Regions from separate parts of the Cytobacillus sp. T106 genome, predicted to be linked through region 3. Evidence: riboswitches for the same ligand, from Rfam matches in the RefSeq annotation. Region 3 holds a riboswitch; each other region holds the start of a gene.
What was found. A riboswitch is a leader RNA that binds a small molecule or an ion and turns the genes downstream of it on or off. The one in region 3 is predicted to bind cobalamin.
Positions count from the first base shown of each region.

Region 1 (9,818 bases), on a different contig from region 3:
CTGCAATGATTTCAAATCTCTTATAGCCATAAGATTTTGCTGCAGTTGCCTGCTTTTCTCCAAGCTTTATAGCAAAAAAGCTCAGTCCCAGGGCGACAGCGTCGCTGAGCATATGGCCGGCATCTGATAAAAGAGCTAGGCTGTTTGTCAGGATGCCCCCTATAACTTCAACGACCATAAAAGAAGCGATGATGATAAATGAAAGAAAGAGCGCCCGTTTGTTGCTTGAATGTCCGTGAGAATGTCCGTGTCCATGATTATGATGGTGTCCCATTTCATTCCCTCCTTATATGAGTATATGTACATATATTATGCTATAAGTATGAAGGATGTTCAAATATTTTCTGGAGCTATCATTTATTTTCCCTGCTTTTTTCCGCATTTAAACCGTTTTATCTTCTGTTTCAAAAACCAGGACTAAATGAACTCATAAAAAGACGCCCTATTCCAGGCGCCTAGTCAGCTGTATATTCCAGGTAATAGATTATATTTGCCTGCTCTCCAAAGCCGTACCGTTCCCCTCATATTTGAGGGATCCTGTATACTTCACAATATCAGCAATGGCATTTTCACCTATCACAATATGATTTCCCCTTACCATCTTCACATTCGTATTTTCGAGATGTATATCTTCACCTTCTATCAAAGCTGCTTCAAGCCGGGAAGGAAAAAAAGATTGGAGCAGCCCTCTGAGCGGATTGTCTTTCTTTTGCCTGATTAGAATGCTTTTTCCTCTCATCTCTTGCACTTTGCACTCGCCCATGATAAAAGACTCTATGCTCTCTGCCGCCAAATGGCTGCCGATTATAAATTTGCCTTTTGATTTAAATTCCTCTGTTTCCACACCGCCGCCTGCAGTAAGCCTGCCATTAACAATAATTTTTCTGGATGCGAGCCTTCCGCCGATTCTTCCTTTTCCATTTACCTTAATTTCGTCCGCAACAGCACATCTCCGGAAAAGCCTGCGCTCCCGTCGATAGACAGCGCTGCCCCTGAGAAGCTTCCGGCAATCGACGCATTTCCATTGATTTTAGCTTTTTCAAAAGATAGCGTGTCCGTTGAATTGTCCTGAACCATTGCAATCAAATATGCGGCATTCAATATTGCCATTGACAGTGCCTTTTCCGTTGATGCTTACCTTATCATAGCTCCCGCCGTCCGAAGACCCAACCCCATTTATGGACAGCTTCCCTGCTCCTTGTAAAATCATTATGATCTCCTTTTAGAGTAGATTTTTGTATATCATATCATAATGATGGAATATTCATTATAACATTTTGAATATTTTAATATTTAATGAAACATTTTCAGCTCTTTCATCGTATAGATGACGAGGTGATAGTTATGAGCAGGAATACGATTGTCTTTATAGCTGCTTTAGCAGCTGAAGCTTTGGCCGCATGGGGAGTGGCAGCATATTTTTCTGTAAGGTTTATTGAAGTGCTCTTCTTTATTGGTGCCGCATTTGCTGCAGTCACTTTTATTTTTTCAACAAGCGGCGGTTCGCCCCAGAGGCACATCAACAGCATGGTGGGCGCCCAAACGGGGATCATCCAGAAAGATGAACCCTTCTTCTTCAGAAAAGGCCCGGTCTTTTTTGCATCTCTCGTCCTTGCTGTCATCGGCTTGATCTTCTTCGTCCTTCTTATTGCAGGAATCATTCCGCCAGCCTAGAAGAGTTCAGAGCATCGGGCGCGCCTAACGGCTTGCCTCTTGCTGCATAAAAAAATGCACCTCACGCTTAAAAGCAGGGTGCATTTTCTAATTATAATTCAGGTTTCATGCTCAGCCCCATTTTCGCCAGGGCATTTTTCAATGTGCTATGTGTGTTGATTTTGCTGAAGTCGATTCCAAGCTGGATAGATGTCATGGCAACTTCCGGGCGGATGCCTGAGATGGTGGTCTTGATGCCTAGCAAGTCCAGCGTCTGGACGATATGATAGATTTGCTGCGCTACCATTGTATCAACGATCGGTACACCGGACAGATCGATAAACAAATAGGAAAGCTTAGCTTCTGTGCACTGAAGGGGCACGCTCTCTAATATTGCTTTGGCTCTTTCTGTATCAATATCGCCTATCAAAGGAAGAACGCCAATGGATCCGATGATCGGGATAATGGGTGCACCAAGCTGATGAATGAGATCCTGCTGTGCTCTCAGCCTGTTTCTGGTAATTTTGTAATACTGTTCAGCAAATTTCTGTGTGAGAATGTCAAAAGCTGAATGAATGACCAGACTCCACTGGAGGATATCCTCCTTGACAATCTCATCGTTCTTTTTCGCAAATTCCTCCACAAATTCCCAGTATGTATCTCTCACCTTGCCTAAAGCTGATATTACCTCATAGATCGGAGTATCGGTATCTGCCCTGCTTTCAGCAACTGTGCTCGCCCATTCCTGGACCAATTTTTCGAATAAAGACCGGTCATCCAAAAGAATGGTCGAAACGGTCTTATTAGTGAAGGCATTTTGCTCACGGAGCATTCTTTCAATCTTTATATCCGCTTCTGCTGAATAAATCGATCCTTTATCTTTTGCCCTGGTGCTCAGCCATTTGTCAGTAATTCTCTGAGAATTATTGCTGAGATATTCAAATAACATTTGGTTTTTCTGCATAATCAGCCTTCCCTTTATCTGGACTATTCTATATGAATATTATCATTATCTGCCTTTTGTATGATAAAGGTTTGCTTTTAAACAGTCAAATATTTGCAATGGGCATCATGCTGATACAGCCAGATTTTTTCCCTTCCCCTGTTAAATTTTGCTGGACATTTATGCTGCCCGTGAATATAATAATCTTTAAATCATTGGCAGATATTAACTCTTATACAAAGGCATTGAAGAGAAAAAGTAAAACAGATCCGTTTTTCCCAGAGAGCTTCGGCAGGTGAAAAGAAGCAAAAGCGGCTGTTTGAACAATGGTCTCCGAGCCCCGTACTGAACGCGATCTTCGCCAGTAGGCTGCGGCAAGTAGTGGTACTTGTTATCAAACCCACAGTATAAGGGCATCTATATGCCCCGTACTTGCAGAGGCCGAAAGGCGAATAAAGGTGGTACCGCGGGCAAGCCCCGTCCTTTTCTATATGTATAGAAAAGGACGGGGCTTTTTTATTTTATCCTAAGATCTGCCAATGGAAAAATGAGGAGGAGATTGAACATGGCAATTTTTATTGGCGGGGCATGGCCCTACGCAAACGGTTCCCTTCATCTTGGGCACATTGCAAGTCTGCTGCCCGGAGATATCCTTGCAAGATATTACAGAATGAAGGGCGAAGAAGTCCTGTATGTTTCCGGGAGCGACTGCAACGGAACACCCATAGCGATCAGGGCAAAACATGAAGGCAAATCAGCGAAAGAAATTGCTGACCGCTATCACAGGGATTTCGCAGCAAGCTTTGAACAGCTGGGTTTTACTTATGATTTATATACAAGGACAGATGCCCCGCATCATCATCAGACTGTACAGGAAGTATTTCTGTCGCTCTTGGAAAATGGCCATCTTGTTCCAAGAACGATAGAACAAACTTATTGCCGGACATGTGTCCAGTTTCTGCCTGACAGGTATGTAGAGGGAGTCTGCCCTTCCTGCGGCAGCCAAGCACGCGGGGATCAATGCGATGCCTGCTCAGCCATCCTTGAGCCGGCCGACCTTCTGGATAAATCCTGTAAAATATGCGGGACACCGCCGGAAATGAAAGAAACTGATCATTATTATTTCAGGCTGAGCCATTTTCAGAAGCAGCTTGAAGAGCTGTCCGAGGAGGCACGCTCCCGCCATTTGTGGAGGGACAACAGCAGCAGCCTGACAAGAAGATATTTAACTGAGGGGCTTCTGGACCGGGCTGCAACTAGGGATTTGGATGTTGGGGTGCCAGTCCCTATTGAAGGAATGGAGAAGAAAAAAATTTATGTTTGGATTGAAGCGGTGATTGGCTATCTTTCTGCCAGCAGGGAATGGGCCCGCCAGCACGGCAAGGATGGCAGCAGGTTCTGGGGTAGTGATGTTATATCCTATTATGTGCATGGGAAAGACAATATCCCTTTCCATACCATCATCTGGCCAGCTATTCAAATGGGGATAGGGCTGCCTGGGGAACCAGCGCGGATGGTTTCCGGCGAATATCTTACACTAGAGAAAAAGAAGCTTTCAACAAGCAGGAATTATGCAGTCTGGGTCCCTGACATACTTGAAAGATATGAACCGGATTCAATCCGGTATTTCCTTGCTGTCAATGCTCCTGAGAACAGGGATGCTGACTTTTCCTGGCGGGAATTCGTTTACAGCCATAACAGTGAGCTGCTTGGGGCATATGGCAATCTGGTCAACAGAACTTTTAAGTTTATCGAAAAATATTATGACAGCATGATACCGGATGGAAAATTAAGTGAAGCTGTACAGGAGGATATTAAGCATTTATATGAGAAAACCGGAGAAAAGATCGAAGGCGCAAAGCTAAAAGAAGCGCTTGAGGATATTTTCGCCTTTGTACGCTCGGCCAATAAATATTTTGACAGTGAACAGCCTTGGAAAACGATTAAAAGCGACCCGCAAAAATGTGCAGATGCATTGCAGACCTGTGTGTACATCATCAAAAATCTGGCAAGGCTTCTGAACCCCTTCCTCCCTTTCTCCAGCAGGAAGATAAATAACATGCTGCAGGTGAATGCGCATACGCTGGAATGGAAAGAGGTTCGGGCTGCAGAGAAAAGGCTCGGCACTATCGCCCCCCTTTTCAGCCGCTTAGAAGAAGGAAGGATCCCAGAGGAGCTGGATAGGCTGGAAGCAGCCCGTAGGAAATAGCTGCTGAAGAAGGTGCCTTATTTCATGAATACAGAGGTGGCTGAAAGCCACCTTTTATCGTATAAGCATTCTGTTTTTTCTATGCTCCTTTCGTGCCCCTGCTGAAGCAAACAGCCTGATTTCTTCCTCAGAATGAGGCAGCACCCCGGATACTGGAATGGGCTTGCCGTTTTCATCCACGGCAACCATGGTTAAAAAGGATTCGGTCGTCAGCGTTCGAATCCCTGTTAAAAGATTGGCTGCATGCACTTTCACATAGACTTCCATGGAGGTTCTCCCTGTTGAGGCAACAAAGGCTTCAAGAGTAAGGGCGTCACCGACTGAAGCTGAAGACAGGAAATCCACAGAGTCGATCGAAGCTGTTACTACCATGCTGCCGGAATGCTTCATTGCAGTAATGGCAGCAATTTCATCAATATAGGATAGCACTTTGCCGCCGAAAATTGTCTGAAGATGGTTTGTATCCGGCGGAAGCACCAGCCTGGTCTGAATGGTGCGGGAACGGTCTGCTGGATAAGCTTTTTTCATAGGTTTCACTCCTCGGGCTTATTGTATGAAAAAAATAAAAGGCATCCTTCATAGAGGATGCCTGCACATAAAAAATTTAACAAATAACAAAACTTTACCATATTAAAAGCGCATCACTCTCCTATCACCCGTAGGACGGTTGTGTACTTCTTTATGGCAGGTCTCCTGGCTCAGCATCACAGACTCCTTCCGCCTTCCCGTCCGCTAAGGAACAGTGGCATCGAGGGAGGAGCCTCCGCATTACAGTGGCGGGACCGCGCCGGAATTCAACCGGCTTCCCTTTTAAGTTTGCAGCATGCTGCAAAGCACCATAAAGCATTTATTCAATTAAAGAAATCATATCATATTCTATCATTATCGGATATAGATTTCGGAGAACATTAAAAATGGGATTCAATCTTTTCAAGATCAAGTATCAGGGAATTGATCTCCTCGGAAGAGATGCGCAGCGGCATCTGGTCATTCAAGGTGATGACCTGGCCTCCCTCTTCGTCCCTATGCCTGTAGAGGTAGTCAAGAAGCTGGATAGCCTGATCCTTGGTCAAAATGGACTGAGTCTTAAAGTGTTTGATCATGCTGATGGAAAAATGTTCTGCCTGATCATCATATTCCCCTGAAATGATGTTTCCGCTGATATAATACATGACTGCCTCCTCCTGTTTTTAAGACTAGGATCCCCTGACAGGACGGAAATCATGCTAGAATGCAAAAAAGCGGCCGGAGACTCCTCCAGCCGCTGCTATTATTTACTATGCATTTTGAATTCCAAAAACAGTTCATTATAATGTGCGAGCATTTTTTTCCCAAGGTTCTCGTACACTTCCAGCTTTTCGGTCATTTCCGGGTCCGGATAGAAGCGCTTGTCACTGACAATTTCCTCCGGCAGGTAATTCAGCGCCTCTTTATTCGGCGTCGAATAGCCTACATATTCGGTATTCTGGGCAGCGACTTCCGGATCAAGCATGAAGTTCATGAACTGGTGGGCGGCATCCACGTTTTTTGCCGTTTTTGGAATGACCATATTATCAAACCACAGGTTCGTCCCTTCCTCAGGGAGAACATACTCAATATTGTCCTTTTTCCACATCAGCTCTGAAGCAGTTCCTGACCAGACAACACCTATGGCTGCTTCATCGTTTTCAAGCAGCATCCGGATTTCATCCCCGACAATGGCTTTGATATTCGGAGTAAGGGTATCAAGCTTTTCCTTCGCTTCCCTCAGATGCTTCTTATTTTGATCATTAAGGGAATAATTGAGGGAATTCAAGCCCATTCCCATAACTTCCCTTGCACCATCAATTAGGAGAATCTGGTTTCGCAGATCTTCATCCCAAAGGTCATTCCAGCTTGTAATTTCTTTGTCCCCAAGCAGATCTGTGTTATAGGCTATGCCGACCGTCCCCCAGAAATAAGGGATAGAGTATTCATTTTTTGGATCGAATGCCAAGTCCATGAACCTCGGGTCGATATATTTCAAGTTTGGAATTTTTGAATGGTCTACCGGTAAAAGCAAATCTTCTTCTTTCATTTTTTCAATTGCATATTCAGACGGAACCGCTATATCGTAGGCTGTCCCGCCCTGTTCAATCTTGGTCATCATGGCTTCATTGCTGTCAAAGGTTTCATAAATCACCTTGATGCCTGTTTCTTTTTCAAAGCGGTCCACGAGTTCTGCATCGATATAGTCTCCCCAGTTAAAGACCGTCAGCGTATTTCCGCTGGAATAGCCTTGTGAGGAATTAAGCCGGGAGACTGCATACAGCAGAAGTGCAGAAATGACAGCAATGACCAGCAGGGCTTTACCGAGCTGTTTCATTTTTTGACCCCCATTCCAGTCGGCTTCGCATTTTTCTGGGTGATAAAATAATAGCCGATCACCAGTATAAGTGTGAACAGGAACAGCAGCGTGGAAAGTGCATTGATGTTCAGCGAAACCCCGCGCCGGGCCAGAGAGTAGATTTCAACCGATAAAGTGGTGAAGCCATTCCCTGTTACAAAGAAAGTAACTGCAAAATCATCAAGTGAATAGGTTAGGGCCATAAAAAAGCCCGCAAAAATGCCTGGTGTGATATATGGCAGAACGACCTTGGACAGAACATCAAAGCGGCTTGCCCCTAGATCCCTCGCAGCGTCCACAAGTGTAGGGCTCATTTCCTGGATTTTAGGCAGCACCATTATAACTACAATCGGAACGCAGAAAGCAATGTGAGAGAGCAGGACCGATGTAAATCCGAGCTTGATTCCGATCATCGTAAACAAAATCAGGAAGGAAGCACCGATGATAACATCGGGGCTGACGATCAGAATATTGTTCAAAGATAAGAGTGTGCTCTTGACCTGCCGCTTTCTTACATAAAAAATGGCAAGTGCACCGGCCACTCCGATGATCGTTGATATGGCAGCCGACAACAGGGCAATGATGATGGTGTTCAGCACAATTATCAATAGCCTTGCATCAGCAAAAAGCTCTTTATACCAGTCCAGCGTGAACCCTTCGAAATGTGACATTGTCCCGCCGCTGTTAAAAGAATAAAACATTAGATAAAATATTGGCGCATAAAGAACAAAAAATACAAGGATCAGATAAAGTGATGACCATTTAGATAATTTCCCCATGCTATGCCCCCCTCCTGCGATTTCCGGTCAGCAGCATGATGATCACCATCGTAAGGATCAGGAATACGGCAATGGTGGAGCCCATCCCCCAATCCTGAGTGACAAGGAAATGCTGTTCTATGGCCGTGCCCAGGGTGATGACCCTGTTCCCTGCAATCAGGCGGGTAAGCATGAAGAGGGAAAGTGCAGGGATGAATACAACCTGGCAGCCGGATTTGACGCCATCCAGCGTCAGCGGGAAAATAACCCGTGTAAAAGTAGTCCAGGGTGATGCCCCCAAATCATTGGATGCATCGATGAGCGATGAATTCAATTCGTTAAGCGAATTGAAAATCGGCAAAATCATAAAAGGCAGGAAGATGTATACCGATACAAAAACAAAACTGAAATCGGTAAACAGAATCTGCCTTGAACCTATTCCAATCACCTCAAGGAAGCTGTTGGCTGCCCCGTAAGTTCCAAAAATGCCGAGAAAAGCATAAGCCTTGAGCAGCAGATTGATCCAGGAAGGAATGATGATCATCAGAAGCCAGAGCTGCTTATGCCTGGTCTTCGTAAGCAGGTAGGCAGTCGGATAGGCAATCAGTAAAGAAAAGGCAGTGATCAGGAACGCATACCAGAAAGAGCTCAAAGTCATTTTCAGGTAAACGGGCGTGAAAAATTTCTGGTAGTTCCCGAATGTGAACTGCCCTTCTATATCAAAAAATGAATAATACAGCACCAAAAACAAAGGGGTCACGACAAATAAAACGATCCACAGCAAATATGGGATCAGATACAGGTTGCGTGTCTGATTAGTTCTCATGGCTTTCCTCTTGATAAGCCTCCAGCCTGCGGTCAAATTCTTCCTCAGATTCTCCCGGCCTCATGACATGGATGGCTTCCGGATCAAAATGAAGGCCTATTTCATCCCCTACTTTTGCCTTTCGTGTAGAATGGACAAGCCATTCATTCCCATCTTTATCAAAGCAGGAAATTTCATAATGAACTCCCCTGAATAGCTGTGAATCTACACGTACCTGAAGTTTGCCCTGCTCGCTCGGAGTAATTTCCATATCCTCCGGCCTGATGACCACTTCAACCCTTTCATTCAAATCGAAGCCGGCGTCTACACATTCAAATTTCCTGCCTGCAAATTCAACCTGATAATCGGTTAGCATGGTCCCTTCGACGATGTTGGACTCACCGATGAAGTCGGCCACAAACCGGTTGACAGGCTCATCATAAATATCAGTTGGCGTTCCGCTCTGCTCAATCCGGCCTTTGTTCAGCACAAAGATTTCATCAGAAAGAGCAAGCGCCTCTTCCTGGTCATGGGTGACAAATATAAACGTAATGCCAAGCCTTCTCTGAAGCTCCCGCAGCTCGTACTGCATTTCTGTACGCAGCTTCAGGTCCAGTGCAGAAAGGGGCTCATCCAGCAGGATGACTTCCGGTTTATTGACAATCGCCCTCGCAATCGCGACACGCTGCCTCTGCCCTCCTGACATCTCTTTGATTTCCCTCTGTTCATATCCTTCCAGGTTGACAAACTTGAGCGCCTCTTTCACCTGCTCATTGATTTCCTGGTTTTTCATTTTTTTGATGCGCAATCCGAATGCCACGTTTTCAAATACATTCAAATGCGGGAAAAGTGCATAGTCCTGGAACACGGTATTGACCTGCCTCCTGTTGGCAGGCACTTTATTGATTTTTTGTCCATTGAAGAAAATGGATCCTTCTGTCGGTTCGATAAAACCCGCAATCAGGCGCAGGATCGTCGTTTTTCCGCAGCCTGAAGGACCAAGGAGCGTGTAGAACTTTCCCCTTTCTATATCAAAGCTGACGGCGTCCAGAACCGGACTGTCATTGTCATATTGTTTTGTAACA
Region 1 covers NZ_JBEUMK010000007.1:70,903-80,720, reverse strand. Annotated here, with positions in the region: gene ABU165_RS14210 (cation diffusion facilitator family transporter) at 1-274, opposite strand, end outside; gene ABU165_RS14205 (hypothetical protein) at 485-844, opposite strand; gene ABU165_RS14200 (hypothetical protein) at 1,040-1,210, opposite strand; gene ABU165_RS14195 (hypothetical protein) at 1,345-1,674, shown strand; gene ABU165_RS14190 (STAS domain-containing protein) at 1,766-2,617, opposite strand; T-box leader at 2,833-3,084, shown strand; gene metG (methionine--tRNA ligase) at 3,162-4,805, shown strand; gene ABU165_RS14180 (acyl-CoA thioesterase) at 4,860-5,333, opposite strand; cobalamin riboswitch at 5,472-5,661, opposite strand; gene ABU165_RS14175 (hypothetical protein) at 5,714-5,977, opposite strand; gene ABU165_RS14170 (ABC transporter substrate-binding protein) at 6,076-7,149, opposite strand; gene ABU165_RS14165 (ABC transporter permease) at 7,146-7,949, opposite strand; gene ABU165_RS14160 (ABC transporter permease) at 7,951-8,754, opposite strand; gene ABU165_RS14155 (ABC transporter ATP-binding protein) at 8,744-9,818, opposite strand, start outside.
Region 1: linked by a shared signal. The riboswitch ahead of ABU165_RS14180 (acyl-CoA thioesterase) and the one ahead of ABU165_RS07895 ((2Fe-2S) ferredoxin domain-containing protein) in region 3 are both predicted to bind cobalamin.

Region 2 (9,818 bases), on a different contig from region 3:
CGGCAGCAGCTGTATGGTCATGCCGATATTCTGGAATACATGGAACGTAATCATACTGATGATCCCTGTACAAATATAAGTATTATAAGGATCCTTGGTTTCCATAGCCGTCTTGGTCAAATGATAGATTAAGAGGAAAAAAAGGCTGATGACGACGCTTGCCCCAAGGAAGCCATATTCCTCTCCGATGACGCTGAAGATGAAATCGGAATGATTATCGGGGATATTGACCTGCCTGTCGCCGACCCCTTTCCCTGTTATAAGGCCGGAGCCAATAGCCTGGAGCGAGCGCAGCAGCTGAAGGCCGGCAGACTGTCCATAGCTCTCAGGATCGAGCCACGAATAGATCCGGTCAAACTGGTAAGGGTCGACCTTCAGATATTTCTCGATGATGCCTGGCGCCCAAATGACCAGGTAAAGCACGCTGGCGGCAAAACCGATGCCTGCACTGTAGATGGGCAGCAGAATCTTCCATGAAATCCCTGAGACAAAGATGATCCCGAGCATGATGGCAATGATGACGAGGGCAGTCCCTAAGTCCTCGACAAGGATGAGGCCGAGCGGCAAAGCGGTCACAGTGCCAATCTTGATCAAAAGATAAAAGTCGGTCTTCAGTGTTTTCTGGATGAATTTTTCGTGATGAGAGGCGATCAGCTTGCTGAGCGCCATGATCAGGAATACTTTAACAAATTCGGAGGGCTGTATCGAACCGACGCCGGGGATGACAAACCAGCTTTTTGCTCCTTTGATTACGGGAGCGATGCTGCCAGGGGCGAGGGCAAGCGCGACAAGCAGTAGTATGCCGAAAGCATAGAGGATCCAGGAAAGCTTCCTGAATTGCTCACTGTCGAAATACATGGTCATACCAGCGATGAAAGCGCCGACGCCATACCAGAAAATTTGTTTAAGAAAGAAGTTTTCGGGATATTGCTGCAAGGTTTGGGCGCTGTAGATCGCTGTACAGCTGACTATGGCAAATAACAGCAGCAGAAAGCTCAGCGTCCAGTCGAAGCGGTCGGAAGGCTTAAGTGAACGATCCATTTTAAAATACACCCTGTTTCATTTCGGTTTGGCCATTGTTTATATAAGCCGCCCTGCTTCTAATACATCTGCAGGGGAGGCGGGTGGATTCTGGCGAAAGTCCGGATTAGTTTTTTAATTATAGAAAGCGGCTAATAGTATAGACGTATCTGCCAGGCAGATTGTTTCCTTTAAAGGATAATTTTTCAAACTTAATAGGAAAAATAGAGTTTTTATGGCGGTCATATTTTGCTCAATCTGCTGAAGCTTTAATGGCAAATGAATGATCAGCGTCATTCTTGCATTGTGAAGTTCACCATAAATTGGAAAGTTACAGCGATTTATATTTTTATTAAAACTAAGAAATTTTCAATGTTTTTTGCTAAAATAGGGATATTGTATCCGGACGGGCATGGCAGCTTAAGCGTGAAGCCAGGCTGTGCACTTTAATAGATCAGAAGATGCATTAAACTTCGACAACTGTTCAGCCCCGCGCTCCATCGGCTCAGAAATCATCTTTTTTCATTTTTATTCGGAGGTTCTGCTATTGAAAAAGAATCATAACAGCTCGCGTGATCTCATATATGTCCACTTAAATGAACAGGAAAATTACGTAATGTCTTACGGCATTGAATTTGAGGAGTTTGCCCGTTCACTGTCAGATGTAATGGCGAATCTTCTGCTGCTGAAGCATGGATTTGATGATGGGGAATTTAACCGGCATACGCTCCTGGAGTATGTTCCGTATGAAAAGCTGAATAAGCTGCTTTCTGATGATGTCTATAACTATGGCGACTTCTGCTGGATTGATTTTGAAGAACTTGACGGGCTGAACGAGCTGCCGGGCCAGACCATTGCAGAGCTATTGTATCTGGGACATCTGAAGGAGCACCTGAAAGCGCCATTTTATAACTATCTTGGCAACCGCTTTGTCTATCTGGCCCATGATGACGGCTGGTATAACAAAACCTATTACCGGGATATGGCTGATTTTTACCGTCTGCTGAGCCAGCTGATCCCTGAAAAGCTGAGCGAAATCAAGCCGGAAAAATCACTTCTCGGCCTGCGGAAGAAAGGTTCATTCCCGCCGGTGCCGCAAGAAGCCATTTCCTACATGAAAGACATGATGAGGGAAGGCGCCGTCATCTCCATCAGACAGACCGATCAAAACCGCGCGCGGATTGAAATCCCCATCTGGGTGATCGGCGACTTTGCCAATATGGACGACATGTACGAAGAATACGAAAGCATCGCAAAAGAAAAATGTGAAGCCAAGCTTGTGTTTGATAAAAAAACACGGGAATGGAAGCTGTATGCGAGATGAGGAAAGCCCGGCAGAAGTGCCGGGCCTTTTTTTGAGGGACGATGGGGTGCTGGTGAGTGTGGGTGAGGCCTTATGGAAAGTATTTGAAGAACAGGGGGTGTTAGTGGTCGCGACTAAAGCCGTCAAAGAGAGATTTTGAGAAACAGAGGGTGTTAGTGGGCACGACTAGAGCCGTCTAGAAGAGATTTTGCTAAACAGAGGGTGTTAGTGGTCGCGACTAGAGCCGTCTAAGAGGGATTCTGAGGAACAGAGGGTGTTAGTGATAGAGACTAGAGCCGTTTAAAAGAGATTTTGAAGAACAGAGGGTGTTAGTGGTAGCGACTAAAGCCGTCTAAGAGAGATTTTGCTAAACAGAGGGTGTTAGTGATCGCGACTAAAGCCGTCTAAGAGAGATTTTGCTAAACAGAGGGTGTTAGTGATCATGACTAAAGCCGTCAAAAAGAGATTTTGCTAAACAGAGGGTGCCAGTGAGAACAACTAGGACCCTCTAAAAGAGTTTTTTCCAATCAGAGGATGCCAGTGGATCCGTTGCAAGCATCTGAACCCCAAATCCCCTCCGTTTTCCAAAAAGCACCAGCACTCCGCCACGCCCCTAATACCGCAATTTCAAAAGAACATCCCGGATCGCTTTATCCTCCATGATGGTATCTTTATATTTCTGTGTAATTTCGGTAAGGGCGACATCATGGTAGAAGAACTCAGCGAAAAACTTCACGAGCGGCCTTGAACGGGTTGTGATGGCATTCCACTTGCCGGCTTCCATGCCGGCGAACAGCATCTCTTCCTCGTCAATGATGGCAATCCTGCTTCTTTCAAGGGTTTCGTGATGCTTGTCCGGAATCAGGACCGAGACGGACGGAAGGCTTGTTTCGATTTTTCCGATAGAGTGGACATGGATACTGACGCCGCTTTCGTGCTTTTCCTCCAGCAGCTCCGCATACTTCTCCAATTCATCTCCCCAGGCAGAGAGGATGATCTTTCTTTCCGCCCTGCCGAGCATTTCCTCCAGCAGGGAGAGGATGGAGTGATTATCCTTCAAGGTCCACACCCGGTCATCCGCGACAGGCTTTTTGACGGCTGCCTCCCGCAGCTCCTGGACGCTGGTTTCGAAATCTGCTTTCAGCCTGCTGATCACCGATTCAACGGGAAGGGCGGTGTACAAACGCTTTTTTTCGACCGTCGTTTCAAGGATGATGCCTTTCTCTGCCAGGCGGTGAAGCACCTCATACACCTTCGAGCGGGGAACGGCAGAGAGCTTGACGATTCCTGTGGCGTCCAGCGGCTGGTCCACGGAAATAAGCGCCTGATAAATTTGGCTTTCATATTGGGTAAACCCGAATTGCTGCAGCATAGACAGAACTCCTGAGTCAGTTTTTTCTTAATAATATCATATCTTTTCCGCTAAATCGCACTGGGAAAATTAACACTTGCACCTATCCCTATAAAAAGTTACCATTGTGGTGGTAACTAATTGAGAGGTGTATAAAATGGATAAACGTGTGTATCTTTTGACGATCGTTTCCTTTGTAGTCGGGATGGTCGAGCTTATAATAGGAGGAATCATTGATCTGGTTGCGGCCGATCTTCATGTCAGCATCGGCAAAGCCGGCCTTTTGATCAGTGTGTTTTCGATTGTATATGCTGTCGCGGCACCGATTCTGCTGACAGCAACCGGGGGAGTGGAAAGGAAAAAACTGACGCTCATAGCCTTGCTCGTTTTCCTTGCAGGAAATATCCTGGCTTTCCTGAGCCCGAGTTATAGTATTCTTTTTCTGGCAAGGGTTATATCAGCGGCAAGCGGATCTTTGCTTGTTGTGCTGTGCATCACGATCGCATCGAATATAGTGCAGGAAAAATATCGCGCACGGGCGATCGGCATCGTGTTTATGGGCGTAAGTGCTTCACTTGTTCTTGGCATTCCGGCCGGGCTTATGCTTGGCAATGAATTTGGCTGGAGGGCACCATTCCTGATGATTGCTGTCCTGACATGCCTGTCGATAGCAGGGGTGTACTTTTTCATGGACCGGATTGAACCGAAAGCTGCCATATCCATCAGGCAGATGTTCGCTGCCCTGAAGAACAGGAAAATTTTATTCGCCCAACTGGCCTCGTTCCTCTTTTTAGCAGGGCACCTGACACTTTATGGATATCTGACTCCATTCTTAAAGACTGTCCTGGGAATGGACGGAAACTGGGTCAGCATCATGTATCTGCTGTTCGGTATTGCCGCGGTGGCCGGCGGCGGTGCAGGCGGGTATCTAGCCGACCGCTTCGGTACAAAACCGACAATCTTAGCCATTATCGTGCTGTTTGCGGCTGCACTGTTTTCAATTCCGCATACTGCCTTTTCCCTGCCGCTGTTCATTGCGGTCATGATTATCTGGAGCATGCTGAGCTGGGCCATCACACCGGCATTGCAGAGTTATTTGATAGAGTCTTCACCGGAAACATCGGATATCCAGCAAAGCCTTAATAACTCAGCCCTGCACTTTGGGATTGCCTTTGGGTCTCTGATCGGGGGAATTGTAATTGAACAGGCTTCGGTCGAGTGGAACGCTTCGGCAGGGGGAGTCTTCATCCTCTTCGCGCTTGGCGCTGCCGCTGTCTCGATGGCAGGATTGAAGAGCAGGCGGCCGGCAAGAAGCAGCAGCCCGACCGTCTAGCAAAAAGGGCCCGCCCGGTCTTCTTCCGGACGGCCCTTTTTCTGCTAGTTTTAAAGAAGAAATAGTGTATAATGGCGATAGCGGAAAATTTCATACATATGCAGAAACAGGTGTTTTTCTTTGAAAGACTTAAAAGGGAAGTTGGTGCAAATTCCAACGCGGTCCCGCCACTGTAAATGGGAGCAAGCTGCAGAAGCCACTGTACGGGATGTATGGGAAGGGGCAGCGAGCATTGACCATGAGCCAGGAGACCTGCCTGATTCTTATGCACCCATAAACCTACGAGGATAGGGAGGTGTACGGCAGCCTTTTGGAATCTTTTTTTTTTGAATCTGCGCACGCCGTGCAAAGCATCTCCATGTTTATTGGGGATGCTTTTTTTGGTTCCAAAGGATGCTGGTCCCGTTTTGGGCATAAGACCTTTGCAGCATGAATTTTGCGACATTTATTCTACAGGGGGATTTACCATGAAAAAGCTTTATTCATTATTATTCAGCATGCTTTTGGCTGCTGGTGTTCTGTCAGGCTGCGGCGATTCAGCGGCAGAGCCTGAAAAGGACGATGGCAGCAGCACTGAACAGACAGAGACTGAAACAGAAAAAGCAGAATTTCCTGTTACAATCACAGATGCCGCCGGTGAAGAAGTTGTCATTGAAGAAAAGCCGGAGAAGATTGTTTCTCTGATTCCAAGCAACACGGAAACAGCGTTTGCACTTGGTCTGGGAGAAGAAGTGGTTGGGGTATCTGATTTTGATAATTATCCAGAAGAAACAGCAGATAAAGAAAAGATCGGCGGAATGGAGTTCAATGTTGAAAAAATCATCTCCCTTGCTCCAGACCTGGTTCTTGCACACGCTTCAAGCGCACATAATTCAACTGCAGGATTGCAGCAGCTGAAAGATTCAGGAATCGCTGTGCTGGTTGTCAATGATGCCCAGAGCTTTGAACAGGTATATGAGTCGATCGAGATGATCGGTACCGCTTCAGGTGCAAAGGAAGAAGCAGAAGAAGTGATTGCCGGCATGAAAGAGAAGATAGAGGCAATCAAAGAAAAAGCTGCTGGCGTAACAGAAAAGAAGAAAGTGTTTGTAGAGGTGTCTCCAGCGCCGGAGATTTATTCGCCTGGGAAAAATACATTCATGGATGAAATGCTTACGATGATTAATGCAGAGAATATTGTAAAAGAAGAAGGGTGGCCAAAGGTAGATCCTGAAGCCATCATCAAGGAAAATCCGGACGTGATCATTTCCACTTCCGGCTACCGCAATGAAGATGCTGTGGCAGAGGTGCTCGCCCGTGAAGGCTGGCAGGATGTAAATGCCGTTAAAAACAAGCAGGTGTTCAGTGTGGATTCAGATACAGTAAGCCGCTCCGGCCCAAGGCTTGCTGAAGGAGTAGAGGAATTTGCCAAAGCTGTCTATCCGGACGTATTTAAGTAAGAATAAGCTGTCAGCCTATGTGCTTGCAGCCGCTTTCCTTGTCCTGTGCATGCTGGTGGGGATTTCAATCGGTACAGTCTCTGTGCCGATTCCTTCTATCATTAATATAGTTGGGTCTAAGCTTCTGCCGATTCAGCTTGATGCTTCAGTTGACCCGATGCACAGCAATATTGTGATGAATATCCGCCTGCCCAGGGTCATTCTTGCCGGGCTTGTAGGAGCTTCCCTCGCCATTGCGGGGGCAGCCTTCCAGGGCCTCTTGCGGAATCCGCTTGCAGATCCTTATACACTGGGGGTTTCATCCGGTGCGACTGTCGGTGCAGTGCTGGTGCTTTTTTTTCAAATATCAATCCCGTTTGCCGGCCTCTTTACACTGCCTATTCTCAGCATGGTTTTCTCATTCCTGACTATATTCGCCGTGCTGTTTTTTGCAAGAAGAATTGACAGGGCCATGAAGGTGGAAACTATCATTTTAACAGGTATCATTGTCAGTTCTTTTCTTGGTGCGCTCATTTCGCTCATGATTGCCCTGACTGGAGAAGAGCTCAGGCAGATCATCGGCTGGATCATGGGAAGCGTTTCAATGAGGGGATGGGCTTATATACGCATCATCCTGCCGTTTTTCATTATAGGAAGCCTTCTGTTGATGATGAATGCGAAAGAGCTGAATGCCATGTCATTTGGAGAAGAGCGTGCACAGCATCTGGGCGTAAATGTGCAAAGAAGAAAAATGATGGTTCTTGTGGCTGGTTCCATTTTAACAGGCGCAGCCGTCGCGGTGTCAGGCACCATCGGCTTTGTCGGCCTCGTCATCCCGCATCTGACAAGGCGGCTGTGGGGGCCAGACCATATCCACCTGCTGCCTTTGTCGATGCTGACCGGCGCAGGCTTCCTGATTCTTGCCGACCTGGTCGCGCGGACGGTCATCTCGCCGACAGAGCTGCCGATCGGCGTCATTACGAGCATCATCGGAGCGCCTGTGTTTGCACTCATTTTGCTGAAAAGAAGAAATAGGAGGGCTGTCTGATGCTGAGCATACAAGGATTGACCGGCGGCTACGCAGACGAAAGCATTATAAAAGAGGTCAGTTTTTCAGTGAAAAAAGGGGAGCTGTTCGGCATCCTGGGCCCAAATGGAAGCGGAAAGACAACTCTCTTAAAAATGCTGAGCGGCATCCTCTCCTATAAGAGCGGGAGCATTTCTGTCAAAGGCAGGCCTTTGACGGAGTTCTCTGTGAAAGAGCTGGCAAAGGTCATTGCGGTGCTGCCGCAGCATTCATCACAGTCTTTTTCTTATACAGTCAAAGAAACGGTTTCTTTAGGCAGGTATGCCCATCAGAAGGGGTGGTTCCAGACCTGGTCTGAAGAGGATGAAAAGACCGTCCAGCGCGTGATGGAACAGACGCGGGTCGCAGGATTCAAGGACCATTATATCCATGAGCTTTCCGGCGGGGAGAGGCAGAGGGTATTCCTTGCCCAGGCCCTTGCCCAGGAACCTGAGATCCTGCTCCTGGATGAGCCGACCAACCATCTGGATCTATCATTCCAGAAAGAGCTGCTTGACCTGCTGCGTATATGGGCGAAGGAATGCGGGATGACCGTTATTTCCATTTTCCATGATCTGAATCTTGCGGCGCTGTATTGCGACAGGCTGCTTTTGATGGAGAACGGGAAGGTTGTCTCGGCAGATGTCCCGAATGAAGTGCTCCATGAGGACCGGATCCGCACAGTCTATCAGACGGATATCATGAAGCATGCACATCCTGCCGTCCCTGCCCCGCAGATGGCAATTCTGCCAGGGGACCTGACTGCTGAACCGGCCATTATCGGCGAAAAAGATGTCCAGGTGTATGAAGACCATGTGCTTGTAAATTCTCCTTTCCCGCTCCGTACGATGTCATCGGGGGTGGCAGGAGCCGGGGTCGGCTGGCACAGGCTGTTTGTTAACCGCCAGGTGCCGAACACTTATGACTGCAGTGACCACCGGGCAGAAATGAAAGAATATTTGCGGGAAAACGGCTATGAGCCAGGCGAGACGGTCGGCATGATGACAGCCGTCCAGGTGGCCGACGCTGCCTACAGGCTCTATGAATCCGACGGCTTTTCTCTCCTTGCAGTTGTCACCGCGGGAACAGGGAATGCTGTAGACGCTTCCCAAAGCGGCCTGCACAGCTTTGAGTTTTCCCCAGGCACGATCAACACATGGATCTTCATCAACGGAAATCTTACAGAAGAAGCGTTCATTCAAAGCATCATGACAGCCACGGAAACAAAGGTGAAGGTGCTTCATGACCATGGTGTTGAGGATAAGGTGTCAGGCACTCTGGCAACAGGCACTAGCACAGACAGCATCCTGATTGCTGCGGCCCAGTCAGGGAAAAGGCTGGAGTTTGCAGGAACGATTACACCGCTTGGCAAGCTGATCAGCAAAGCCGTATATGACTGTACAGCTGAAGCGCTCCACAAATACCGGAAGAGGGTGTCATCATGATGGTTTATCATCTGGCTGCCCTTACCCTTGCGTTTCTGCTGGATCTGCTTATTGGAGATCCGCCTAAATGGCCCCATCCAGTCCGGTGGATCGGGTCATTTATTCTATTTTTGGATAAAAAATGGAACCGGGGCGGCAGGCGGAAGCTGAAAGGGGCCATCATGGTCCTGGCTGTCCTTGGTACTGTATTCCTTGCTGCAAGTGCCATCACATACTCCGGCTATTACATCCATCCGCTGGCAGGAATCATAATCGAAGCCATCCTCATTTCCACCACCATCGCGCAAAAAAGCCTGAAGGAAGCGGCGCTTGAGGTCTATGGTCCGCTTAATAGAGACAACATATCTGAAGCACGCCTGAAGCTATCCTATATAGTCGGCCGTGATACAGAAAAGCTGGAGGAGCCGGACATTGTAAGAGGAACAGTAGAAACGGTTGCAGAAAATACGAGTGACGGGATCACTGCTCCTCTATTTTGGGCGCTCATCGGCGGAGCACCTCTGGCTCTCTTATATCGTGCAGCCAATACTTGCGACTCTATGGCAGGCTATAAGAACGAAAAGTATCTTGCGTTTGGCTGGGCCTCTGCCCGGCTCGATGATCTGCTGAACTTTATCCCTGCCCGGCTGACCGGCCTCCTGATGCTGCTCGGAAAAAAGCCCGAGCATACCAGCTTTAAGAAAGCATGGAACATCCTCATCAGGGACAGCAGGAAGCACCCGAGCCCGAACAGCGGCTGGGGAGAAGCGGCAGCTGCTGCCTTGATGGGTGTGCAGCTCGGGGGCATCAATTACTATAAAGGGATCGTCTCTGACAGGGCAAGAATGGGCGACCCTGTCGCTGTCCTGGAAAAAGGCCATATATTGTCGGTTATTGAGATTA
Region 2 covers NZ_JBEUMK010000013.1:38,177-47,994, forward strand. Annotated here, with positions in the region: gene ABU165_RS19870 (FtsW/RodA/SpoVE family cell cycle protein) at 1-1,041, opposite strand, end outside; gene ABU165_RS19875 (hypothetical protein) at 1,568-2,344, shown strand; gene ABU165_RS19880 (hypothetical protein) at 2,334-2,483, shown strand; gene ABU165_RS19885 (TrmB family transcriptional regulator) at 2,937-3,695, opposite strand; gene ABU165_RS19890 (MFS transporter) at 3,832-5,007, shown strand; cobalamin riboswitch at 5,099-5,281, shown strand; gene ABU165_RS19895 (ABC transporter substrate-binding protein) at 5,475-6,446, shown strand; gene ABU165_RS19900 (FecCD family ABC transporter permease) at 6,412-7,473, shown strand; gene ABU165_RS19905 (adenosylcobinamide amidohydrolase) at 7,473-8,936, shown strand; gene cbiB (adenosylcobinamide-phosphate synthase CbiB) at 8,933-9,818, shown strand, end outside.
Region 2: linked by a shared signal. The riboswitch ahead of ABU165_RS19895 (ABC transporter substrate-binding protein) and the one ahead of ABU165_RS07895 ((2Fe-2S) ferredoxin domain-containing protein) in region 3 are both predicted to bind cobalamin.

Region 3 (9,818 bases):
TTCCTCCATGCCTCCAGCTGTGCCGCCTATGAATACAGCATCCGGATCAGGGAAACCCTCCAGCCCTTCAGGCGCTTTCCCGCAGACAGCCGTGAAATCGGTCCTGAATCTCTTCATATTCTGATGGCAGTTTTCCAGATCTTGCTCATTCTTTTCAATTGCAAAAACGGCGCCTTCGCGGGCAATTTTAGCTGCTTCAATCGCAATAGACCCCGTGCAGGTGCCGATGTCCCAAACCACACTGTTCTTTTTCAGCTTCAGTTCGCTTAAGCTCAATGTCCGGATTTCTTTTTTGGTAATGAGTCCTTTATCCGGCCTGCGCTGGAGGAATTCTTCATCTGGGATGCCGATCGGCCATTCCGGTGAAGATCCGGTTTTCTTAAGTATTACTACATTAAGGGATGAAAAATCGGCGGCGGCCATTTCCTCCAGTGAATACCAGCCTGTCCTTTCGCCGGCACTGCCCAGATTTTCAGCAACAAACGCCCGGTATTCTTCCGCTCCATATGAAAGCAAATAACGGGCGATCTTTGAAGGGCTATTCTCCTTGTCTGTCAGCAATGCAACTTTTCCGCATCCGTCCATCCGCTGGATCAGCCCCTTCATGCTGCGGCCGTGCACGCTTGCAAAATAAGCATCCTGCCAGCTCTCTTTCATTCTTGCAAAAGCAAGCTGAACAGAGCTGAAGAAAGGATAGATTTCCAGTTTAACCTTAGAAGACAGATATCCGCCGATCCCATAAAAGAGGGGATCGCCTGAAGCCAGAATGACTGTGTTCCGCTTTTCCTCTTCCAGGGCTGAGGCCAGTTCCCGCAACCCTCCTTTGATAGTTATCGTTTCACCCTGGTAGTCAGAAAAGCAGGACAGCTGCCTTTCTCCGCCTACCAGCAGCTCACTTTCATAGATCCATTGTTCATAAAGCGGCAGAATGGTGTTTCTGCCATCCTCGCCGATTCCAATCACTTTAATAGGATTCTCCATCTATTGCCGCCTTTCCCAACAAGCTTCCTTTCATCGTGTAAATGCTTGTTTCAATTGTCATTCCGCCCTTTATTTCCTCTAATCCCGACAGGCAGCAGCTGCGGCACATTTGTTCAAAAAAACCGCTGAGCCCCTCTTCCATCATCATCTCCCCAACCTGGGAAGCTGTATTGGCCTCTATGACTTTCTCCGCCAATTCAGAAGGTGCCCCTGCAGCTCTTGCCAATTCTGCCAGGAATTCAAAGTCCACGGGGGCGCTTTTCGAGTGGACCATCATGACTCCCTGGGCGACCTTTGAAAACTTGCCCATCATGCCAACCATCGACACCTTTTTCATTCCTGCCCGCTTACACTGCTTTAGGGTAAATCCGACAAAGTCCCCCATTTCAATGAAGGCTTCCTCCGGGAGAAACGGATACTGCTGCATCGCATATTTTTCACTTCTGCCGCCGGTAGTGATCACCACATGATCACAGCCGCTCACCTTCGCCACATTGATGGCCGAGACGATGCTGGCTTTGTAGGCAGAGGTGGAGAAAGGGATGACCGTCCCTCTCGTCCCCAATATCGATATGCCACCGATGATTCCCAGGCGGCCGTTCAGTGTTTTCTTTGCCAGCTCCTCCCCCATGGGGACCGAGATGATGATCTTGATGCCTCTTTGGACCCCGAAGCGGCCAAGCACTTCTTTTGCCGCTTCCAGGATCATCTTCCGTGGCACCGGATTGATGGCCGCTTCCCCGACTGGCACCGGCAGGCCTGGTTTGGTCACACGCCCAACCCCAAGTCCGCCGTCCAGAATGATCCCTTGCCCGGGATGCCAGGACACCTGTGATTGGATGAGCGCCCCATGGGTGGCATCCGGATCATCTCCCCCATCCTTTACCGTACCAGCCAGTACAGATTCCTCCGCAAACAGGCATTCCTCCATGGAAAAAGTCGCGAACTCGCCGACCGGTAAAAGAATCGTTGCTTCCGGCTGCTCTTCCTTTGTAATGAGGGCAGTCAGGGCAGCCTTTGTGGCAGCCGCTGCACAGGCGCCTGTCGTATACCCCCGCCTAAGCTTTTTCTCTTCGGCCGCTTCCATGCTTTAAACCTGTTCTGCCAGCAGGGAGATGGCATTCAATGCTGCAACCGTTATTGTGCTTCCGCCTTTCCTGCCGACATTGGTGATAAAAGGAACATCAAGCTTGGCCAGTTCTTCTTTGGACTCCGGCGCGGAAACAAAACCGACCGGGAGACCGATGATCAGGCCCGGCTTGGCCTCGCCTTCTTTAATAAGCCGGATCAGTTCCAGCAGGGCTGTCGGGGCATTTCCGATCGCAAAAATGCCTCCTTCCGCCTCCTTGACCGCTTTCCGCATGGATACAATTGCCCTTGTCGTATTCAGGCGCTTTGCCTCCGCCATTACATCAGGATCGGAAATATATACTTTCACACTGCCTCCGTACTTTTCGATACGCTGTTTGCTCACACCAACCTGGACCATCTGGACGTCAGCAACCACCGGCCGGCCGCTCCGGATGGCTTTGATCCCTGCTGTGACAGCATCCGGATGGAACAGCATGCTTTTCCCCAGCTGGAAATCTGCGGATGCATGGATGACCCTGCGGACGACCGGATACTGCTCCTCTGTATAGGGATGTGCGCCAATTTCTTCATCAATCATTTCAAAGCTCTTCACTTCAATCATTTCCGGCTGAACAGTCACCGGCTTAAAGTCTATCTTAAAGTCCACTTTCCTGCCTCCTTTTTATGTTTGGCGCCAGCCGGCCCAGATGGTCCAGTACATCTGAAAAAATGGAGTACTTAATTCCATAGCTGATTTCGGGGCGCCTGATCACAATCACATCGATTCCGAGCTCCTTTGCTGCCTCCAATTTTTCACTTACTGACCCGGCCCTCCCGCTTTCCTTCGTTATCATGACCGTTACACCAAACTGCCTGTACAGGGCTTTATCAAATTCTTTTGTGAAAGGTCCCTGCATCGCAACGATATCTTTTTGCGGAAAACCAAGCTCAGCACATTTCTCCATATTGTCTTTACGGGGGAGCATGCGGGCTACCAGCCGGATATCCGGGTCTCCAAGAAGCTTGTCCGTGAAAATCTGCAGTGTTTTGCTTCCGGTCGTCAGCATGATGACACCCTTCTTTCCTTCCGCAGCCACTGCTGCTTCCTCATAACTGGAAACGAAGGTAATCCTCTCATCCTCAAAAGACTGGGAAGCCCTTTCATAGCGAATATAAGGAATTTCTGCATCTGCGGCTGCCTGGATGCTGTTCCGGCTCGCCTCCTCAGCAAAAGGGTGGCTCGCGTCGACGATCACTTTGATATTCTGTAAGTTTATGTAGTCGGAGAATTCCTCCCTTGACAGCCTGCCGACACGTACTTCCAGCCCCTTCTTTTCCAACTCCAGCGCAGCGTTATCAGTCACGACAGAAGTAATGACATCGTAGCCTGCTTTTTTCATTTCCACTGCCAGTTCTCTTGCATCACTGGTGCCGGCAAGGCAGAGGATCATATCTTTTGAACCTCTTTTTCCTGATGCTCTTCTCCGGCATGGGTGTGGGCATGGTCATGATGGTGATCGCCGTGCTCATGATGGTGATGGTGATCATAGTCATGATGGTGGTGGTGATCGATATGCTCCATTGCCGCGAGGCGATACTGGCATGTATCACAGTTCATTTTCACATCCCCTAGAAGGGCCTCATCAATCCGGTCTTTTATAATGGTATGCAGCCTTTCATGAAATCCAAAATAGCCGGCAAGCTTGAATTCAATTTCCGGGTGGGCAGCTGTAAAGCCTTCCATCATGTTTTCAAGCCTTTTGATCAGAATACCGGTAAACAGGAAGTACGGCAGAATGATGATTCTTTTTGCTCCAAGCTTTATGCATCTTTCTACCCCCTCCTGAATGAGAGGGTCTGAAACACCCATAAATGCCGGTTCAACCAGCTTAAAGGAGGTCTTTTCCCAGAGAAGGCGGCCAATTTTGAAAAGCTCGCTATTTGCGTCCGGATCGCTTCCCCCTCTGCCAAGAAGGATGACAGCTGTCCCTTCTTCACTCTCCCGCCAGTTTTCACCGGCTTCTTCAAGCCGGGTCTTGCTGATTTCAAAAGTTTCCTCGTGAATGCCGATGGGTCTGCCGTATGTAAACTGTACGCCGGGATAATGCTCTTTTGCTTCATCGATCGCCGCAGGAATATGAATCTTGGAATGTCCTGCCGGAAGGAGCATGATCGGGATAACGACAATATGCTTGGCTCCTTTTCTTACACAAGCTTGTATTCCCTGGCTGATTGTCGGCATTTCAAATTCAAGGAAACATGTTTCTACCAAAAGCGAGGAATCGAGCCTGGGCTCAAGCTCCCTGATAAATTCCCTTACCTGGACATTTCCTTCGGGATCTCTGCTTCCATGGCCTACCAGCAATACTGCTCTCATGAACTTCTCTCCTCCTGTATAGTTATTCGCCGCAAGGGGCTGGCTCCAATTCGATAACCGGAGCGATATCTTTATGCTTAAAGCCCTGAACTTGTCTGGCCCTCTTGAAATACTTGTAAAAGCGCTCATTCGGGTGACCGTTTTCCCTGTACTCCCGGACAATGCTTTCAATCACGCCGACGATTTGATCGGGCGGTATACCCTCCGCAGCTGCCTGCCCGGGATGAGCGGTCCGGCCAACTGTCTTGGCACCAAGGAACAAGTCGAATTTGCCTTTTCGGAATACAAGGCCGATATCATCATTCACTGCTCCATAGCAGGCCATACCGCAGCCATTGAATCCAAGCTTCAGCTCTTTCGGGAGCTGGATCCCGCCAAGCTTCGCCTGAATCTCCTCGGCATATGGTATGGAAGCGCCTTTTTCCCCTTCACAGAAGTCGCAGGCCTTCAATTGAAAGACATCTCCAACCGGAGCCAGAAGGAATCCTGCCTTTTCGAGCTTCATAGTGACGGACTCAGGATTGTTTGTCGGGATCCGCAGCAATATCTGGTGATGAGGTGTATATTCCATCGTCCCCTCTTCGCCTGCCACTTCAGCCAGTGTTATCATTTGTTTTGGGGTAAACTTTTTGTTGGCGATTCCCGGACTTACAGCCAGCTCAAAAGTATCTGCGGCTTTCTCCGGAACATGGAGCATAGACGGCGACGGACTGAGGGCTTCCTGTTTTCTGTATGACTTTCCAGACGCTCTTTCCAGTGCTTCCATGGCCAGCTCGGCAGGTGAAGCACTATGCTTACCAGCCTTTTGAACGGAAGGCTGCTCCGCTTTCCCCTCGTGAAGGGCCCATGGCTCATTTTCCGGCCTCAGCCGTTCGTGCGGACGGAGCCTTTGCTCTGCAGCATCCAAAGTGTATTTTCGCTGATAGCCCCTTGGGGTGATCATTTTGCCATCGTAAATAAAGGTTGATGAATTCCCGATCATCACGGTCGTCAGCATGCCGATATCAAATTCAAGCATATCCTTGAGATTGGTGATAACAACGTTTTGACTGTCTCGGTAAGCGCTTTTTATCAGGGCGACAGGTGTTTCAGGCGAACGGTATTTAGCCAAAATCCTCTGTGCCTCTTCAATTTGCCTCGTCCGCCTGCCGCTTTTCGGATTATACAAAGCAACGACAAAATCTCCCATGCCTGCCGCTTCAATCCGCCTTTCAATGATGCTCCACGGAGTAAGATGGTCACTTAGGCTGATGGTGCAGGCATCATGCATGACCGGAGCTCCGATCAGGGAAGCGCATGAATTGATGGCCGATATCCCGGGGATCACTTCCACGGCGACACCGTCTGATTCCCTCCAGCCTTTCTCAATCAGCACTTCATAGACAAGCCCTGCCATTCCATAGACCCCTGCATCCCCGCTTGAAATGACGGCAACCTTCTTCCCTTCTTCAGCATACCTGACTGCTGCCTGTGCCCTGGATACCTCTTCCGACATCCCTGTACTGATGATTTCCTGGTCTGTGATCAGATCACGGATCAGCTCTACATACGTTTTGTAGCCAATGATATAGTCACTTTCCTGAATGGCGTCCTTCGCCCTTTTTGTGATATGTTCCGCATTCCCAGGGCCGAAGCCGACAATCAGCAGCTTACCTTTCACAGCTATCCTCTCCTTTTGGCAAAATGGCTGTCCCATAGCGGTCAGACTTCCTTCAGCTCTTTTGCAGGCTTCTCAATCCCTTTAATTGAGTCTTCGCTCACCTTAACGAAAGTGCTTTCCTCATATTCATAAAGAATAGACTCCCTCAGCTCATAGACAGGGGCTTGCTCATTCCGGATGATTTTCCGGCCAATCTCCTCAGTTGCCGCCTTATACCAAGTTCCTTCAGGGTACACGACTACCACACATGCATCCTTGCAGCGCCCGTTGCATCTTGTCCTGGTGGTATGCACCTCAGCATCCAGATCCAGCCGGCTGATTTCATCACGGATGGCCTCTGTCACCTCTTCGCCGCCTTTTCTCATGCAGCTTGAGCCATTGCAGATCAATACATGGCTTTTCGTCCGTGTCAGATTCCAGGTTGTCATCATGATCTCTCCTTCTTTTTGAAAAAATAAAAGGCACTCCAACCCCATTGGGCAGAGTGCCAGAAGCAGGCATAGGCAAAAAAGGATTGCCTATGCATCATGTCTTCCAGCACCTATGACCCGTAGGAGCTAAAGAAAGAAAAAACAAGGCAGGTCTCCTGACTCAGGATCGTCACCCGGCTGCGCCTTCCCGACATTCATCAGTGGCTGCTGCAGCTGGATTCCCCTTTCACAGTGGCGGGACCGTGCCGGAATTGCACCGGCTTCCCTTTTAAGCACGACAGCCTGTCACAGCTGTCATGCACCTATGTTTTTGTATTCATTTCAGCATATAAAAAAACCTTAATCCCAATATTCCGGAATTAAGGCGCGAGATGATTTCCTGTTCATTTTTTGGCATGCAAAAAAGAAAGAAAAATCATTCCCAGCCTTCCCTCCGAAGAATAAGAAACGAAATTTAAAAGCAGGTCTTCTGGCTTATACGTCACTTTACTCTTGCCTCCTTCCCGGTTTCCCAGTGGATGATGGCAATTTCATCAGCATATACAGTAGCGGGGGCTGCTCCGGATTCTAACCGGATTCCCTATTATCCCATTTGTCAAAATGGGCACTTTTAAATGGCTATTAGATTCTCTCTTAATTTACTCTAAAATTCTAATAATTCAAGTATTGTATTGTTTTACCAATTGTGATATGACATATTATGATATTTTTCAGCAAAAATGCCTTTATCAGCAGTTCTATTATCAGGAATTCGAAGGATTATATTGACTTCCCAGTGCGAATTTCACTGCCTTTGATGCATGTATAAAAGTTGTGTCGAATAAAGGCAGCCGGCAGTCTTCCTGACTGATCAACAGGGGAATTTCCGTACATCCGAGGATGATTCCCTGGGCGCCTTTCTTTTCCAGGCGGTGAATGATATCGAGATAAGCAGTTTTTGACTCCCCCTTAAATTCACCCCTGCATAATTCCTCAAAAATCACCTCATGAACCCGTTCCCGGTCACCTTCCTCTGGAACGAGAACCTCAATGCCATGTTCCTCAAGGATTTTTTTATAAAAAGTCTGCTCCATTGTGAATTTGGTGCCGAGCAGGCCAACTGCCTCTATGCCTTGCTTTTTAATCTCCTCAACCACGCATTCTACAATATGTATGACGGGAATCCTGCAGGCTTTTTGAAGATCTTCTGCCATCAGATGCATAGTATTGGTGCAAATAACGATGCAGTCTGCTCCTCCCGTTTCAAGGAACCTTGCTGCTTCAATCATTTTTTCAGTTGCCTTTTCCCAGTTCCCGCTTCTTTGCAGGGCAGCAATTTCTTCAAAATCAAAAGAGTAAAGCAGGCAGCGGGCTGAATGGATCCCGCCCAGTTTTTCCTGGACAAGGCGGTTGATATATGAATAATACACGCTTGTCGATTCCCAGCTCATTCCCCCGATTAATCCAATTGTTTTCATTTCGATCATCCTCCTTATGGTACTGTAAAGATATCATGATATACTGGATGAAAATAGAGCCACAATTAGATGACTTTTATAGTACCAGTTGACAGATTGGAGAGAAGATTATGTGGTTTCAAATTGTTCGGGAAGGCCCAAAGTCGTTGACTCAGCAAATTTATGAGAAGCTGAGATCATATATTTTAAATGGGGAATTGCAGGAAGGCGAAAAGGTTCCGTCAACACGCGAGCTTTCAGCCTCTTTGCAGGTCTCCCGAAATATTACACTGGAAGTCTATGACCAGCTGGCATCAGAAGGATATTTGGAGGTTCGGCCAAAGTCAGGGACATATATAGCTGCTGGCGCAGCCTTTCTCCGGCCAGAAATGGCCCATCGGCGGAAAGAAAAGGAGAAAGTGAACGATGACTTAGAGAATATGATAGACTTGAAAGCTTCTACACCGGCCATGGATCATTTCCCCAGAAAAGTGTGGGGCAAGCTGGCAAAGGATGTATGCATTGATGCTGATGAACAGGAATTTGGCTATCTTGATTCTTCAGGCCTGCAGGAGCTTAGGGAAGAATTGTCCAGATACCTGTATCATACACGCGGCGTGAATTGCACGGCAGACAATATTGTCATTACAAGCGGTGCCACGCAGGCGCTCTCGCTTATAACCGAACTGCTGGTCAAAAATAAGCAATCGATAGCTGTTGAAGATCCTGTTACCGATGAAATGAGGAATATTTTCAGCTATCATGGAGCAGACTTGGTGCCTATTCCTGCGGATGAAAAAGGACTTAAGCCTGAACATCTTCCTATGGATACGCCACCAGGCTTTATTTTCACCCTTCCTTCACATCAATTTCCGCTGGGCAGTACGTTGACCATTCAAAGAAGGATCCAGCTCATCGAGTATGCGCGCAGACACAACACTTATATAGTAGAAGACGATTATGACAGCGAGTTCACTTATGAAGGTTCTCAGGTCCATAGCATTCAGGGGTTGGATCCTGAGAGGGTCATTTATGTAGGGACTTTCAGCAAAATTCTTTCGCCTGGCCTCAGGATTGGCTACGCTGTCCTGCCCGCTGATTTACTGGCGGATTTCAAGAGGCTTAAATGGTATTCCGACCGCCATCACTCAGGTATAGAGCAACTGATCCTTGCGCGTTTTTTAAAAGACGGCCACTTTGACAAGCATATAAGAAAGATGAAAAGAATCTACAGGCAGCGGCGGCAGGCTTTGGTGGACAGCTTGAAAGAACACTTTCCTGACTGCCGTATCTGGGGGCATGCTGCTGGAATGCATCTGGTTGCTGAATTCCCTTCCACTGTTTTTGAAGGGGAACTGCTGGAATGGATCTTCAGTCATTCTGTTCGTGTGTATCCGGTAGAGCAGTACAGCATCCTCAAAGGAAACCATAAGAATAAGATTGTGCTGGGGTATGGGAGCTTGACGCCTGATAGGATAGAAGAAGGGATTGCGAGGCTGAAAAAAGCAATCAGTAGCTTCCCGGAAAAGTGAAAAAAGAGGAGAGCAAACGATAAAGTCTGCTCCCCCCTTTTATTATGATTTAAATCGTGAAATCATTTCCTGCAATTCCTCTGCCAATCGGGCAAGGGATTGTGTTGCATTTGATACGTCTTCTGAAGAAGCAAGCTGCTGCTGGCTTGCAGCTGCTGCGTTTTCAGAGCTTTCTAGCGTCTCTTGGGAGCCTGCCGCTATTCCTACAATGGTATCGTGGACTCCTTCAAACTCGTCCGTCAAATACCTGGTGGCTGCAGCTGCCTCTTGAATTTGAGAGGTTACCTGCTCAATCTGCGCAAGAATCCTATTAAAATTAGAGACTGTTTC
Region 3 covers NZ_JBEUMK010000003.1:47,004-56,821, forward strand. Annotated here, with positions in the region: gene cbiE (precorrin-6y C5,15-methyltransferase (decarboxylating) subunit CbiE) at 1-981, opposite strand, end outside; gene ABU165_RS07870 (cobalt-precorrin-5B (C(1))-methyltransferase) at 965-2,068, opposite strand; gene ABU165_RS07875 (precorrin-8X methylmutase) at 2,072-2,719, opposite strand; gene cobK (precorrin-6A reductase) at 2,709-3,503, opposite strand; gene ABU165_RS07885 (sirohydrochlorin chelatase) at 3,500-4,429, opposite strand; gene cobJ (precorrin-3B C(17)-methyltransferase) at 4,452-6,089, opposite strand; gene ABU165_RS07895 ((2Fe-2S) ferredoxin domain-containing protein) at 6,131-6,517, opposite strand; cobalamin riboswitch at 6,649-6,841, opposite strand; cobalamin riboswitch at 6,963-7,147, opposite strand; gene ABU165_RS07900 (aspartate/glutamate racemase family protein) at 7,264-7,977, opposite strand; gene pdxR (MocR-like pyridoxine biosynthesis transcription factor PdxR) at 8,085-9,488, shown strand; gene ABU165_RS07910 (methyl-accepting chemotaxis protein) at 9,531-9,818, opposite strand, start outside.